One region of the Pseudodesulfovibrio aespoeensis Aspo-2 genome, then DNA from elsewhere that is predicted to be linked to it. Evidence: riboswitches for the same ligand, from Rfam matches in the RefSeq annotation. Region 1 holds a riboswitch; the other holds the start of a gene.
What was found. A riboswitch is a leader RNA that binds a small molecule or an ion and turns the genes downstream of it on or off. The one in region 1 is predicted to bind cobalamin.
Positions count from the first base shown of each region.

Region 2: linked by a shared signal. The riboswitch ahead of metE (5-methyltetrahydropteroyltriglutamate--homocysteine S-methyltransferase) and the one ahead of DAES_RS11565 (sirohydrochlorin cobaltochelatase) in region 1 are both predicted to bind cobalamin.

Region 1 is NC_014844.1:2,493,298-2,500,618, forward strand. It holds gene DAES_RS11545 (TrmH family RNA methyltransferase) at 1-379, opposite strand, end outside; gene DAES_RS11550 (response regulator) at 554-949, shown strand; gene DAES_RS11555 (Hpt domain-containing protein) at 964-1,689, shown strand; gene DAES_RS11560 (chemotaxis protein CheA) at 1,699-3,390, shown strand; cobalamin riboswitch at 3,409-3,587, shown strand; gene DAES_RS11565 (sirohydrochlorin cobaltochelatase) at 3,725-4,726, shown strand; gene DAES_RS11570 (FecCD family ABC transporter permease) at 4,733-5,782, shown strand; gene DAES_RS11575 (ABC transporter ATP-binding protein) at 5,775-6,569, shown strand; gene DAES_RS11580 (ABC transporter substrate-binding protein) at 6,566-7,321, shown strand, end outside.
Region 2 is NC_014844.1:2,826,733-2,834,053, forward strand. It holds gene DAES_RS13160 (FprA family A-type flavoprotein) at 1-242, shown strand, start outside; gene DAES_RS13165 (ATP-binding cassette domain-containing protein) at 319-981, opposite strand; gene modB (molybdate ABC transporter permease subunit) at 978-1,634, opposite strand; gene modA (molybdate ABC transporter substrate-binding protein) at 1,638-2,375, opposite strand; gene DAES_RS13180 (TOBE domain-containing protein) at 2,549-3,607, shown strand; cobalamin riboswitch at 3,710-3,876, shown strand; gene metE (5-methyltetrahydropteroyltriglutamate--homocysteine S-methyltransferase) at 3,979-6,264, shown strand; partial or broken gene tnpC (IS66 family transposase) at 7,168-7,321, shown strand, end outside.

The DNA.
Region 1 (7,321 bases):
TGGCCGTGGGGATGGTGAAGTCGAAGTCCATGACCGGCCTGGCCGTGGCCGAAAACCCGGTGCGCAGGATCTGCCCGCCATCATGAGCCGAACCGCCGCCCCCGACCAGATTGCCGACCATGGTCGCTGCGTCCACATGGCGGATGAGCCGTATCCACTTCATGGCCGAGCCCGAGCTCTTCTTGCCCAGGTCCGGCCACTGCGAGGTGGTGTAGTAGAGATGAACATCGGACACGCCAAAGGCGTCGCAGCTGCGCAGCACGGCGGAGACGTTGTGCGGGTCCCAGATATTGTCCATGACCAGGGTCAGGTCTTTTTGCCTTCTGGCGAGCACTTGGTCGATCCGCTGTTTTCTCTTGTCGGATATTTCGCTTTGCATGCCGGTTTGGTACCTGATCTTCATGCCGTTATGCAAGCCGCCCGCGCACACGGCGCGCATTCGGCGCACTTCGGCTTGAGGCATTATTTTTTGCAGCTATTTATTGACAAATTTTTCCATTACATAGGAAAACAATGGTGATGATTTTACATGTCTGAGAATCAGGGGACACCGATGCGAGCACTCATAGTCGAGGATGAATTCCTGAGCCGGAAGGTTCTGAAATCTTTCCTCATGACCCTCTTCGAGGTTGAGATCGTGGTCAACGGACGCGAGGCCATAGAGGCATTCAAGCTGGCCCACAGGGAAAACCAGCCCTATGGCCTCATCCTCATGGATATCATGATGCCCGAGGTGGACGGCATCGAGGCCCTCAAGCAGATCAGAAAACTGGAGGCCGACGAAGACCTGCGGCCACGGGTCAAGGTGATCATGACCACGGCGCTGGACGATCCGCAGACGGTCATGAGATCCTTCTACGACGGCGAGGCCTCGGCCTACATTGTCAAGCCCGTGGTCAAGGAAAAGCTCTACAAGGAGCTTGAGAAGCTCAATCTTCTTACCAAGTAGACAGGGAAAAGAGCATGAGCGACGACCCGATGGTCGAGGAGTTCTTCTCCGAGGTCAACGACAAGTACTATCCCCAGGTAATGGAGGGGCTGGAACTGCTCGAAGTCAGCGAGGTGGCTCAGGGCATCGAGATTCTTTCACGCCCCCTGCACACCATCAAGGGCGTGACCGGCTTCATGGTCGGATTCGAGCCAGCCTCACACTTCACCCACAAGATCGAGGATTTCCTGAAAAAGGTGCAGTCCGGAGATGTGGAGCCGACCCAGTACAACCTGACCCTGCTCTCGCGCGGGATCAACATGATCTTCCAGGTGCTCGAACAGCTCCGGGACGATGCCGTGGACGAGGAGGAACAGGAGGAAGTCCTGGCGCTCATCACCGAGGCGTCAAGCAGCGGCCCGGTGGCTGCCGCAGAGACCGGGGCAGGAGTCACAGTGGAGACACGCGACTCCGTGACCATCATCCGGGTGCGCGACCATCGCGTCCATCTGGACCGACAGTTCAAGCCCGTCATCTCGGCCATCATGGGGGTCGAGCCCGGCGACAAAATCCTGATCGACCTGACCGGCGTGCTCACCTTCGGCTCCACTGCCTGGGCCATGGTGGCCAGCATGGGTTCCACCTTCAAGATCGCGGCCTGCGGACTGAGCCCCGCCGCCAAGCAGACCTTCTACGCCTGGGGATTTGATACCACCATCGCCGTCTATCCCGACGAAGACACCTATTTCACGACCCAGTAAGGAGATTCCATGCAGGACAGCATCAGCAAGTGCATAGAAGACATCGAGAAACAGATTCTCGACGTGGCCAGCTCCGGCTCCGGTGCCGGAGAAGCGGTCAATGCGCTCGGCCTGTCCCACATGAAGCTCTCCAGCGCGAGCGTCATCACCATTCTCGACATGCTGACCGACGGCATCACCCCGGTCAACGATGATATCGTCACGGCCATGCTCGGCGTGTGCGAGGCGCAAAAGCGGTTCCTCTTCGCCGTGGGCGGCCTGCTCCACACCGACGCAACATCCCTTGGCAGGAACGCACCCAGGAGCAAGGCCATAGCCAGGCCGGACTTCGAGGACGAGGCCGAGGCGGCCAGGGCCTTCATGGACCCCGCAGCCATGGCCGAAGGGGAGCCAAAGTGCGACCTCGATGCCCAGGAGACAGGGGAGCAAGCCGACCCGGAGCAGGAGTCCGAACCGGACGTCAAATGCGACCCCAAGACCAAGGGCGGCACACCCGCAACCCAGGCCATCTCGTCCATCCGCGTGCCCACGGACCGGCTGGACCGGGTCATCGAGCTGGTGGGCAAGCTCATGGTCACCTACGCGGTCATCGCCCAGGGCGGGGCGCGCAATCTCGCCCAGATGGCCGCGTCGCTGCGCGAGCTCGACAACGTCATCAGCCGCTTGCAAAAAGAGGTGGACGCCATCCGACTGGTGCCCCTGAAACAGATTTTCATGCCCATGCACCGGCTGGTCAGGAGCCTGAGCCAGAAGATCGGCAAAAGACTCGAATTCACCGTGCAGGGCGATGACCTGGCCCTGGACAAGACCATTGTCGAGAGTCTCAACGAGCCCCTGGTGCACCTGCTGCGCAATGCGGTGGACCATGGCCTGGAGACCACCGAGGGCCGCAAGCAGGCAGGCAAGGACGAGACCGGCAACGTCATCCTCGCGGCCTGGCGCAAGGGCGACACCGCCTTTATCCAGGTGCGCGACGACGGACGCGGACTGGACCCGGACCGCATCCTGAACAAGGCCCTGGAAAAAGGACTTGCCGACCCGGACAAGCACTACGAGACAGCGGAAATCCTCCAGTTCGTGCTCCAATCGGGCTTCTCCACAGCCGAGACTATCACCGATGTCTCCGGGCGCGGCGTGGGCATGGACGCGGTGGTCAACTCCATCCGCAACACCCTTGACGGCGACATCGCCATCGAGAGCACGCTGGGCAAGGGCGCGGCCTTCACCATCTCCATCCCCCTGGACCGCTCGGCCAACGAGGGCATCGTGGAAGCCCTGGTCTGCAAGGTGGGCGGCGACACCTTCATCGTCCCCAGCCGCGACGTGGTCGAGATATACATGCCCAAGATCCACGACGTGGTGGAGCTACCCGACGGGCGCGAAACCGTGGACGTGCGCGGCGAGGTCCACTCGCTGCTGCGGCTGGCCGACCTGCTGGGGCTCACCCCGGAGGTGACCGACATCGAGATGGCCCAGGCCATCGTGGTCCGGGTGGGCGACTACAAGGCCGCCATCCTGGTGGACGAAGTCCTCAGGCAGCAACAGGTGGTCATCACCGGCTTCACCGTGCCGGTCGAGGAAATCTTCCATGTGCCCATCCTCGGCTACGGCATGATGGGCGAATCCGACGCCCTGGTCATCGACACCGAGGAAATCCTGCAATACTTCCAGGAACGGCGCGCCATGGCGCGAACATCTTGACTTGGCCACCCCTGTGGGCATAGTTAGCCAGTCTCAGGTGTCCACCAAGGATTGAAAAGGGAATCCCGTGCAAATCGGGAGCGGACCCGCCGCCGTGACGCTCTCATGAACCGTCTTCATTCATGCCACTGGGAAGGCCCGGGAAGGCGAAGACGGGAGGAGCCAGCCGGAAGACCTGCCTGAGCCCGTTTCCACGGTCTGCCTCCGATGGCACGAGGGCTTGCCATCCATAGGTATTTGAAGGGAAAAATACGGTTCCCCTTCCTCGCTGCCGCATGCGGGGAAGGGGCGTTTTCTTTTCCCGCCAACCAGCCCCTCCCGACGAGGAGGAATCATGACTCGTTCCCATTTCCACATTCCTGCCTGCATCCTGACCTACGCACTCTCCCTTGCCTTTGTCTGCCTGTTCTCTCTGCCCGCCCGGGCCGGACACGGCCACAGCGGCCCGGTCAGGCAGGCCATTGTCCTAGCCGCCTTCGGCACCTCCTACCCCGAGGCCCTCGGCTCCATCCTGAACATCAGGACGCGGGTGGAGCTGGCCAACCCCGGCATCCCGGTGCGCCTCGCCTTCACCTCAAGCACCATCCGCTCCATCTGGCACGAGCGGCGCGACGATGCGGCCTGGATCAAGGACAACCCCGGCGTGCCCGCAGAAGTGTTGTCCGTGAAAACGCCCCTGGCCACCATCGCCGACCTGCAAAACGAGGGCTTCCGCGACATCACGGTCCAGTCGCTGCATGTCTTTGCGGGCGAGGAGTTCGAGGACCTCAAAGGGCTCATGATCGCGCTCGACTCCATACGCACGGTCAAGGCCAAGTCCGCCCCCTTTGCCGCCCTCCGCCTGGGCCGTCCGGCGCTGGGCATGCCCGGCGACGCCTACCCCTACACCGACGACATCGCCGCCGGGGTCAAGGCCCTCAAGGCGGACGTGGACCGGGCCAAGACCATGCGCGCCGCCCTGATCTACATGGGCCACGGCAACGACTTCTTCTCCACCGGCATTTACGCGGAATTGCAGAAACAGATGAACGAGGCCTACGATGTGCCCGTGTTCGCGGCCTGCGTGGAGGGCTATCCCGCCTTTGACGACATCCTGGCCGGACTCAAGGCGGCCAAGGTGAAAAAAGTCCTGCTCAAGCCGCTCATGGTGGTGGCGGGCGACCACGCCTCCAACGACATGGCGGGCGACGAGGACGACGCCTGGAAGATCATCCTGACCAAGGCCGGGTACCAGGTCACCACCGACCTGACGGGCCTGGGCGCTAACGACGCCTGGGCCGACCTCTATGTGGACCATCTCAAGGACGCCATGAGCCAGTCCGGACTGCTCCGCTAGACGACCATGACCACCGCCCCCCGCCCATACCCGCGCCAAAAGGCCCGGACCGGACTGACGCTCCTGCTGCTCGCGGCAGGGCTGTGCGTCCTTGCGGTCGCGGCCACGGGCATGGGGTTCATCGCCATCACTCCGGGCGAGGTGCTCGCCATTGTCTGGGGCTGGCTGCGGGGGGCGGCGGATTCCCTGGACCCGCTCACAGCGGGCGTGGTCCTTGAGGTGCGGCTGCCGCGCATCCTGACCTCGATCTTCGTGGGCGCGGCCCTGGCCGTGGCGGGCGCGGTCTTCCAGGGGCTGCTGCTCAACCCGCTGGCCGATCCCTTCACCCTGGGAGTGTCGTCGGGCGCAGCCTTTGGCGCGGCCCTGGCCCTGCTCCTGGGGCTGACCTTCCTCGGCCCGGCCACCCTGATCCTGACGGCGTTCATCGGCGCCTGCCTGACCCTGCTGGCGGTCATCGCCATGGCCGGGCGCGACGGCGAGCTCTCGCCGGTCAACCTGATCCTCTCCGGGGTCATCGTCTCGGCCATCCTCTCGGCGGGCTTGAGCTTCATCAAGTATCTGGCCGACGAGCGCGTGGCGGTCATCGTTTTCTGGCTCATGGGCAGCTTTGTCTCGCGCACCTGGGGCGACGCCCTGCTCACCGGCGCGGTCTGCCTGCCCGGCTTCGCCGTCTGCCTCCTCCTGGCCCGCGACCTGAACATCATGAGCCTGGGCGCGCTCCAGGCCAGGAGCCTGGGCGTGAACACGGGCCGGGTTCGCCTCGTCCTGCTGCTCACGGCCTCGCTCATGAGCGCGGTCTGCGTCTCGGTGTCGGGGGTCATCGGCTTTGTCGGGCTGGTGGTGCCGCATCTGATGCGGCTGGTGACCGGGCCGGACAACCGCTGGCTGCTGCCCGCCTCCGGGCTGTGCGGAGGCATGCTCCTGCTGGCCGCGGACACCCTGACCCGGGCGGTCCTGCCCCACGAGGTGCCCATCGGGGTGCTCACGGCCCTGATCGGCGGGCCGGTCTTCTGCTGGCTGTTCAGCCGCACCCGCGCCGGGAGGCGGCATGACTGAGGCCGTCACCTACACCGCGCGCGCCCTCGGCTTCGCCCATGGCCCCACGCCGGTCCTGCGCGGGCTCGACCTTGAGTTTGGGCCAGGGTTGTTCCACGCCGTGGTCGGTCCCAACGGCAGCGGCAAATCCACCCTGCTCGACCTCCTGGCCGGATTCAAATCGCCCTCTTCTGGCAGCGTGCTGATCAACGGCGCGCCGGTGTCCGAGGTACGCCCGGCGGCCATGGCCCGGCTGACCGCCTTGGTGCCGCAGGGGTTTGACTGCAACTTTCCCTTCACGGTGCGCGCGACCGTGCTCATGGGCCGCCACCCGCACATCCCCCGGTTCTCGCGCCCCTCGGACGCGGACATGGCCGCTGTCTCTTCGGCCATGGAGGCCACGGACGTGGCCCATCTGGCCAGCCGCACCCTGGCCGAGCTTTCGGGCGGCGAACGCCAGCGCACCGTGGTGGCCAGGGCCCTGGCCCAGGCCACGCCGGGCCTCTTGCTGGACGAGCCCACTTCGAGTATGGACATCCGGCACGGGCTGGCCGTCATGGCCGAACTTGGCCGGCTGGCCCGCCAGGATGGGCGCACGGTGGTCGCCGTGCTCCACGACCTCAATCTGGCCGCCACCTGCTGCGACCGCATCGTCATGCTCGCCCACGGCGCGGTCCACACGCAGGGCAGCCCGGATGCCACTCTCACCCCCGAAACCATCCGGGCCGTGTTCGGCGTCCGCGCCCTTGTCAGCCGCAGCGGCTCCGGCCCCATGACCATTGCCTACGATCCCAAGGACCACGCATGACACGCTCTCCCTGCTCCCGTTCTTTCGCCGCCCTGGCCCTGACCCTGTGCGCCGCCCTGCTCCTGTCGGCCCCCGGCCCGGCCCGCGCCCAGACCGTCAGGGACGACACGGGCCGCACCATCCCGGTGCGCGGGCCGTTCACCCGCATCATCTCGCTCTATGCGGCCCACACCGAAAACCTCTTCAAGCTCGGCCTGGACGAGGCCATCATCGGCGTCACCGAAAACGAGGACTTCCCGTCCACCGCCCTGGAAAGGCCGACCTTCAACGCCCGCGACGGCGTGGAGAAATTTCTGGCCGCCAAGCCCGACCTCGTGCTCATCCGGCCCATGCAGCAGACCGCCCATCCCGGCCTGTGGACCGCCCTTGAGCGTCACGGCGTCGCCGTGGCCGCCCTGCAGCCCGGCACCATCCCGGAGATGTACGATTACTGGCGCACACTCGGCATCCTGACCGACAGGGAAGTGCAGGCCGAGAGCATGATCGGCGAGTTCAAGGACGGCCTGAGCCTCGCCCGCCAGCGGCTGGAGAGCATCCCCCAGCAGCGGCGGCCCGGCGTCTTTTTCGAGTCCATCCACCGCAAGGTCGCCACCTTCTCCCCTGGCTCCATGCCCATCTTCGTGCTGGAGACCGCAGGCGGACGCAATGTGGCCGACGACGCCCGGCCACGCCATGACACCAACATCGCTGACTACGGCCTGGAGCGCATGTTGGCCAAGGCCCCGGCCATCGACGTGTACCTGACCCAGTAT
Region 2 (7,321 bases), 330 kb from region 1:
CCTATGCCGCGTTCCTGGCCAACGCCCTGCGGCCCAAGGCAAAATTCCTGTCCATCATCGGGTCATATGGCTGGGGCGGCAAGACCGTGGAGACCCTTGCCGGGATGATCCCCAACCTCAAGGTCGAGGTGCTGGACCCGGTCCTGTGCAAGGGATTGCCCAAGGCCGAGACATACGCCTCGCTGGACGCCCTTGCGGACATGATCGCCAGCAAGCATCGCGAAAGCGGATTCCGGGCATAGCCTTTGGCTTCAGCGCACGGCGACCCAGGACCGGCATGAAACCTTCACAAAGGCGCAGTCGTTCCAACCTGTTGCGTTATTGTTGCGGGAGCAGGCACTGCCGGTGCAGCCAGTCGGGCGCGACCTGTCCGTTTTCCACGGCCATGACGGTGTCGCCGAGGAAAACGGCCTCCTCCAGATCGTGGGTGACATGCAGGATGGGGATGTCGAGCTCTCCCTTCAACTCCTTGAGACGGGCTCGCAGGTTCCTGCGGGTGGCCACATCCAGGGCCGAGAATGGCTCGTCGAGCAGCAGCAGGACCGGCTCGCGGGCCAGGGCCTGACAGAACGCCGCCCGCTGCCGCTCCCCGCCCGAGATGGCGGCGGGTTTGCTGGCTGCCAGGTGCCGGATGCCGAACATGTCCATGAGCGCGTCAACCCGGTCCATGTCCGTGGCGGCAAAGGCCACGTTCTTGCGGATATTGAGATGGGGGAACAGGGTGTATTCCTGAAACACGAGGCTCAGCCCACGCTTGCGGGCCGGGACAAAGACGCCGGAGTCCGGGTCGGCCCAGGTCTGGCCGCCAAAGGTGATGGCTCCGGAGTCCGGGCGCTCCAGCCCGGCCAGCAGACGGATCATGGTGGTCTTCCCTGCCCCGGACGGCCCGACCACGGCGGTGATCTGGCCGGGCGCGCAGGAGAAGCGCAGTTCAAGATCGAAGTGCTTGAGCCGCTTGGTCATGTCAGCACAGAGCATCATGGCCGCCTCGCGTTGATTTTGTTGATGATCATGAGGACCGCGAAGCTGACCGGGACCAGGGTCGCCGACATCAGGAACGCGTCGTTGAAACGCATGGCCTCCACGGCCTCGAAGATGGCGATGGACGCCACCTGGGTCTTGCCGGGAATGCTCCCGCCGACCATGAGGATGACGCCGAACTCGCCAAGGCTGTGGGCAAAGACGAGGATGGACGCCGCAGCCAGCCCGCCGATGCAGTTGGGCAGGATGATCCGAAAGAAGGTCGCCACGGGCGTGAGGCCGAGAATGGCGGCGCTTTCGAGCAGACGCGAGTCCATCTTTTCGAAGGAGGCGCGCAAGGGCTGGACCGCGAAAGGCAGGTTGAAGATCAGCGAGGCGATCAGAATGCCCGCAAAACTGAAGACCAGCCTGCCTCCGGTCAGGTCTTCCCAGGCCGCCCCGGCCAGCCCGCGCGGGCCCATGACCACGAGCAGTCCGAATCCAAGGACCGTGGGCGGCAGGACCATGGGCAGGGTGACAATGGCGTCGAGGACGCTCTTGCCCCGGAACCGGCCAAACGCCAGCACACACGCCAGCGGAGCGGCCAGCACCGGGATGAGCGCCATGGTCCAGAACGCCAGCTTCGCCGAGAGGAGGAGTGGTGTCCAATCCATGGGCTATTTGTATCCGTACTTCAGCTTCATGGCCTGCACTTCCGGCGAGGCCAGAAATTCGGCAAAACGCGCCGCCGCCTCGGGGTTGGGCGCTTTCTTGAGGATGCAACCCGCCTGGACTACCGGGGGTGCCTCATCCACGACCACAAAGCAGCCCTTCTTGCCCTCTTCCGTGAAGATCGAGGAATAGGCGATGAAGCCCACGTCAGCCGCGCCCGAGGATGCGAACTGGAAGACCTGGGAAATGGACTGGCCGAACACGAGCCTGGGCTGCACCGCGTCCCAGATCCCGGCGGCCTGCAGGGCCTTCATGGCCGAGGTGCCGTAGGGCGCGGTCTCCGTGTTGGCGATGGCGATCTTCTTCACCGCCGGGTCCTGCAACGCAGCCTTCCATCCCTGTGCGCACAGCTTCGTGTCGAGCGACCAGAACACCACCTGCCCCTGGGCGTAGACAAAGGGTTTTTGGGCCAGGCCGTCGGCATAGAGCTTGTCCGGGCGGCTCTCGTCGGCGGCCAGCAGCATGTCAAAGGGGGCGTCGTTGACGATCTGCCCGTACAGCTTGCCGGTGGAGGCATAGGTGGCCTGGACGGTCAGGCCCGTGGCCTTCTCAAAGGCCGGGATGATCTCATCCTGCATGATCGACGTGAAGTTGGCGGCCTGGGCTATGAGCAAGTCTGCGGCCAGGGCGCTCGACGGCAGGACAAGGGCAAGAACAAGCAGGAATGGGGCTATCCGTTTCATGGTCCTTCCTCGGGGGGGTGCGGGTTGCGGGTTGCGGATTGCGGGTGCGGGTTGCGGGTTTCTTTACTTTGACCGGTACCTGTGCAAACCTTGGCCTCATATATGAACGTATCGACACACAACGCAACCGTGTCACGCAATTGGGAAAAAGCGTGACCATACCCGGACACGCCATGCCAAAATCCAGAATGGTCCCCCGCCACTGCCAGCGCGAGCTGTTCAGCGTTGCCGACGACGTGCATCACCTCGACGCGCAGCAGCTCCAAAAACTCACCGACGCCTTCGCCATATGGCGAAGCAGCGCCAGACGGCCCGACAGCGTCCGGGCGCGAGAGCGGGTCGGGCTGACTTTTCTCCTGCTCCGGCACACGGGGGCGCGGCTGGGCGAGGTGCTGGCCCTTGATGACCGCACCGCCTTCGACATGCAACGCGGCGTGGTGCATCTCGGCCTGAAGGAAAGCACGCGAGAGGTGCCGCTGCCCGAGAATTTCTGCGCCGAGTTGGAGCGGGTACTGGAAAGCCCCATGGCCTGCGGCCTCAGGGGGCAGTTCTTTCACCTTGATGCAGGATATCTGCGGCGGATCTGCTATGAACGCGGCAAGGAATGCGGGCTGCCCAGGGAGCTGGCCAACCCGCGCGTGCTGCGCAACTCCCGCGTGGTGGAGATGCTGCGCGGCGGCGTGCCGCTGGCCGTGATCAAGCCCGTGCTCGGCCAGTCGTCGCTGGATTTCGCATCGGGCCTGCAACAGTTCACCCAGGAGGATGTGACCGCCATCGTCCGGCTCGCCCAGACCGACATGCGCACGCGCAGCAGCGCCCGCAACTCCTTCATCGGGCATGTGACAGCCCTGCTGGCCGATACCGTGATGGCCGAGGTAAGCATGCAGAGCCGATCCGGCGTCACCATCCACGCCGTGATCACCGCCGACAGCATGCGCGCCATGCGCCTTGAGGTCGGCACTCCCATCGTGGCCACGGTCAAGGCCCCGCTGGTCAATGTCATGCGCGCCGGACAGACGGTGTCAGGGAGCGCCCGAAACCGCCTGCCAGGGACAGTCCTGCGCGTGCTCGATTCGCCCGTGATCGCGGAGATCACCGGACGCCTCGAAGAAGGGACCGAAGTCTGCGCCCTGGTTTCCGGCCAGAGCGCACGGGACATGGCCCTGCAACCGGGAGACGAGGTGGATTTCTGGTTCAAGAGCCTCTCGGTGGTCCTCAACGCCATCCGGTAGGTTCGCCCCCCCCGCTACATGATGAAGTCCGTGGACAGGAAGTTGGAGCTGTGGTCGGGACACCCGCCACATTTCCGTTTGCCAAGAGCGCGGAAGCTGTATATCTGTTAATCTTGATATATGCATATGGCAAGAAACGGAAAACGGTGAAAAACCGTTGCGGACGCGCCGCTGTAACCGGCAAAACCCGCCCGCATCCACCCGTCAGGGGAAGGGTGCGGGCATGCATGGGGCCGGGAGCCAGAAGACGTCTTGCCTGGATGTGTTCCGGCCCGCGCCCGTTTGCGGTCGCGGACCATCTGCTTCGGACGTTGACCCGCCCGGAGCTGGCTGGAAACTCCTTGTCTGACACCTTGTAAAATGGAGTGGACATGAACGCGCACGTACTTGGTTTTCCCAGAATGGGAACAGGCCGCGAACTCAAATGGGCTTTGGAGGATTTCTGGCAGGGCAGGCTTGACGAGAGCGGGCTTCTGTCTGTGGCGTGGGAACTGAAGGAAAGGCACTGGGCGATCCAGGCCCAGGCCGGGCTGGACTCGGTCTGCGTCGGGGATCATTCCCTGTATGACCATGTGCTGGACACGGCCATCATGGTCGGGGCCGTCCCGGAGCGGTTCCTGGGACACGGCGGCGGCAGCGGTCTTGACACGTATTTCCGCATGGCCCGCGGCGACGCGGACGCCAATGTCCCTGCCATGACCATGACCAAATGGTTCGACTCGAACTACCACTACATTGTCCCGGAGATAGGGCCGGATACAACCTTCACCGGAACGTCCGGCCAGCTTGCCCGGGACATTCATCGGGCCGTTGGCCTTGGCTACAACCCGAGACCGATCCTGGTGGGCCCCCTCACCTTCCTGCTCCTTGCCAGAGAGGTTGGCGGCGTCAGCCGCTGGGACCATATGGAGGCATTGACCAGGGCCTATTGCGACATCCTCGGTGAACTGGCCGGCCAGGCCCGGTGGGTGCAGCTGGACGAGCCCGCCCTGTGCCTCGACCTGCCCCCACAGGCCGCAGAAGCCGCCCGCCATGCCTATGCGCAGCTCGCCAAGGCGTGCGGCCCCTCGCAAATCCTGCTCGCGACCTACTTCGGGGAGTTGCGGGAAAACCTTGGCCTGGCTGTCTCGCTGCCCGTGGACGCCCTGCACCTGGACCTCGTCCGGGGACGCGCCCAGCTCCAAGAAACCCTTGCCGTCATGCCGCAGAGCATGCACCTTTCCCTCGGGCTGGTGAATGGCCGCAACATCTGGCGGACAGACCTCGACGCGTCGGCGAGGCTCGTGGACATTGCCTGCGCCGCTCTGGGTGAGGACCGGGTGATGGTCGCCTCCAGCTGTTCGCTGCTCCATGCGCCCATGGATGTCGAGAGCGAGAACGCACTGGATCCGTCCCTCAAGCAATGGATGGCCTTTGCCGTCCAGAAATGCGCCGAAGTGGCTGCCCTGAAAGGGCATGGGAGCGCCGCCGCGCCAGCCCTGTTCGCCGAGAACCGAGCCGTTCTGGCCGCACGAAACGGAAGTGCCCTGGTGCACAATCCCGCTGTGGCGCAACGCTTGTTGGCCATTGACGAATCCATGCTCACCCGCACCTCGCCCGCCGTTGCGCGGGCCACGGCCCAGCAGGCGCGGATGGGGCTGCCCCTCTTCCCGACCACGACCATCGGCTCGTATCCCCAGACCGCCGAAATCAGGCAGGCCCGGCTGGCGCACAAGCGGGGAGAACTCTCCGACGCCAGCTACCAAGAGGCGATGCGCCGACAGATAAAGGAGACCGTGGGCCGCCAGGAGCGGCTGGACCTCGATGTCCTGGTCCACGGCGAACCCGAACGAAACGACATGGTGGAGTATTTCGGCCAACAGCTCGACGGCTTCTGCTTCACCAGCAATGGGTGGGTCCAGAGTTATGGCAGCCGCTGCGTCAAGCCGCCGGTCATCTTCGGCGACGTGTCCCGGCCAGGGCCGATGACGGTGGACTGGGCCGTCTACGCCCAGAGCCTGACCGACCGCCCCATGAAAGGGATGCTGACCGGACCCGTGACCATCCTCTGCTGGAGCTTTGTCCGCGACGACATTCCAAGGAGCGAGGTCTGCCGCCAGATCGCGCTGGCCGTGCGCGACGAGGTCCGCGACCTCGAAGCCGCCGGAATCAGCATCATCCAGATCGACGAGGCCGCCCTGCGCGAGGGCATGCCCCTGCGCGAATCCGAGCGCGGGCAGTACCTCCGGTGGGCGGTGGACTGCTTCCGCCTCGCCTCGTCCGGGGTGGACGACGCAACGCAGATCCACTCGCACATGTGCTACAGCGAGTTCAACACCATTGTGGAGTGGATAGCCAGGATGGATGCCGATGTCGTCAGCATCGAGGCGAGCCGGAGCGGCATGCGCCTGCTTGATGCGTTCGACGCCAGCCGGTTCCCGGCCCGGATTGGACCGGGCATCTACGACATCCACAGCCCGCGCATACCCGATGCCGAGGAGATTCTCCAACTCCTGCGCAAGGCGTTGCGCGTTGTCCCGGCAGACCGCCTCTGGGTCAACCCGGACTGCGGTCTGAAGACACGGGCCTGGCCGGAAACCCTCGCCTCGCTGCGCAACATGGTCACGGCGGCCAAACAATTGCGCGCCGAGCACCTGGAGGGAACACGGGCAGAGTGATCGACAACCCCGGCTGACTGCACAAGCCCTCATCCCCTGGCAGGGTGGGGGCTGTGCGCCCGGCCCGGCTTGTTCATGAACCGCCCGGCCCGGCATCGACGCCCGACTGCACACTTCATTCACTGCATTCTGGAAAGCGGAGGGGAAAGGCTCAAGAACCTTTGCGAACCCTTGACAGATGTCAAAACTGGCCTCCGGCGACAGACGATTCCGGGTGCTTTGACCCACCACTTTGACCCAGAGGGGTCAAATCACGCCGAAAGAAGACAATCGTGCAAGTTGCCGGATAAAAAAGAAAAAGGGTTGCGGCCTGTTAGCCGCAACCCTTGATCATTCTGGTGCCGAAGAGAAGACTCGAACGTCTAGTTTTTCGGCAGAGCGGCAATGATTTGATTTTATTAGTCTATTTTGTTTTGGCGTGTCCTTTGTGCATGAAGAATGACCTAGCATTTTGACCCGGCTTCAGCAAGGGAGAGATGTTATGCTTTTTGGAATATTCCCAAATGCCTCGACTCGTGATGAAGTCGGCTTTGAATCCTTATCAACGGCGTGAAAGGCCGTAACCAATCAACCGGAAGATCGCTTACCTGCGTTATTTCAATGGGTTGAAATGCCATATTCACCATGAAAAACATAGTTGCCTTTGAGAATGACACTTGGGTGACACGTAAATTCTAACTGAGGGCAGACGAACTGAGCCAAATAGACCTTCATAATCCCTTGAATGCCATTTTTGACAATCCTGAGCGATATGCCATCGTTGATGTTGTGTCAGGCTGGAAAATCGCTCAGGTTAGGTATAAGATACATGCACAAACAAATTTGTTGTAAGCGCACAATGAACCCCTTCTTACAGCAGCACCCCATCGATGCCATGATGCCCTTCATTTCAAGGAGGAGCATCCTGTGCCGCCGCAGATCATTCCCAAGGGCATCGCCACATCGGGTCTCCTGGCCTATGTCCTGGCTTCCAAGTTTGTTGACGGACTGCCGTTCTATCGTCAGGAGCGCATGTTCACACGACTGGGCCTGGATGTATCCCGGAGCACCATGTGCG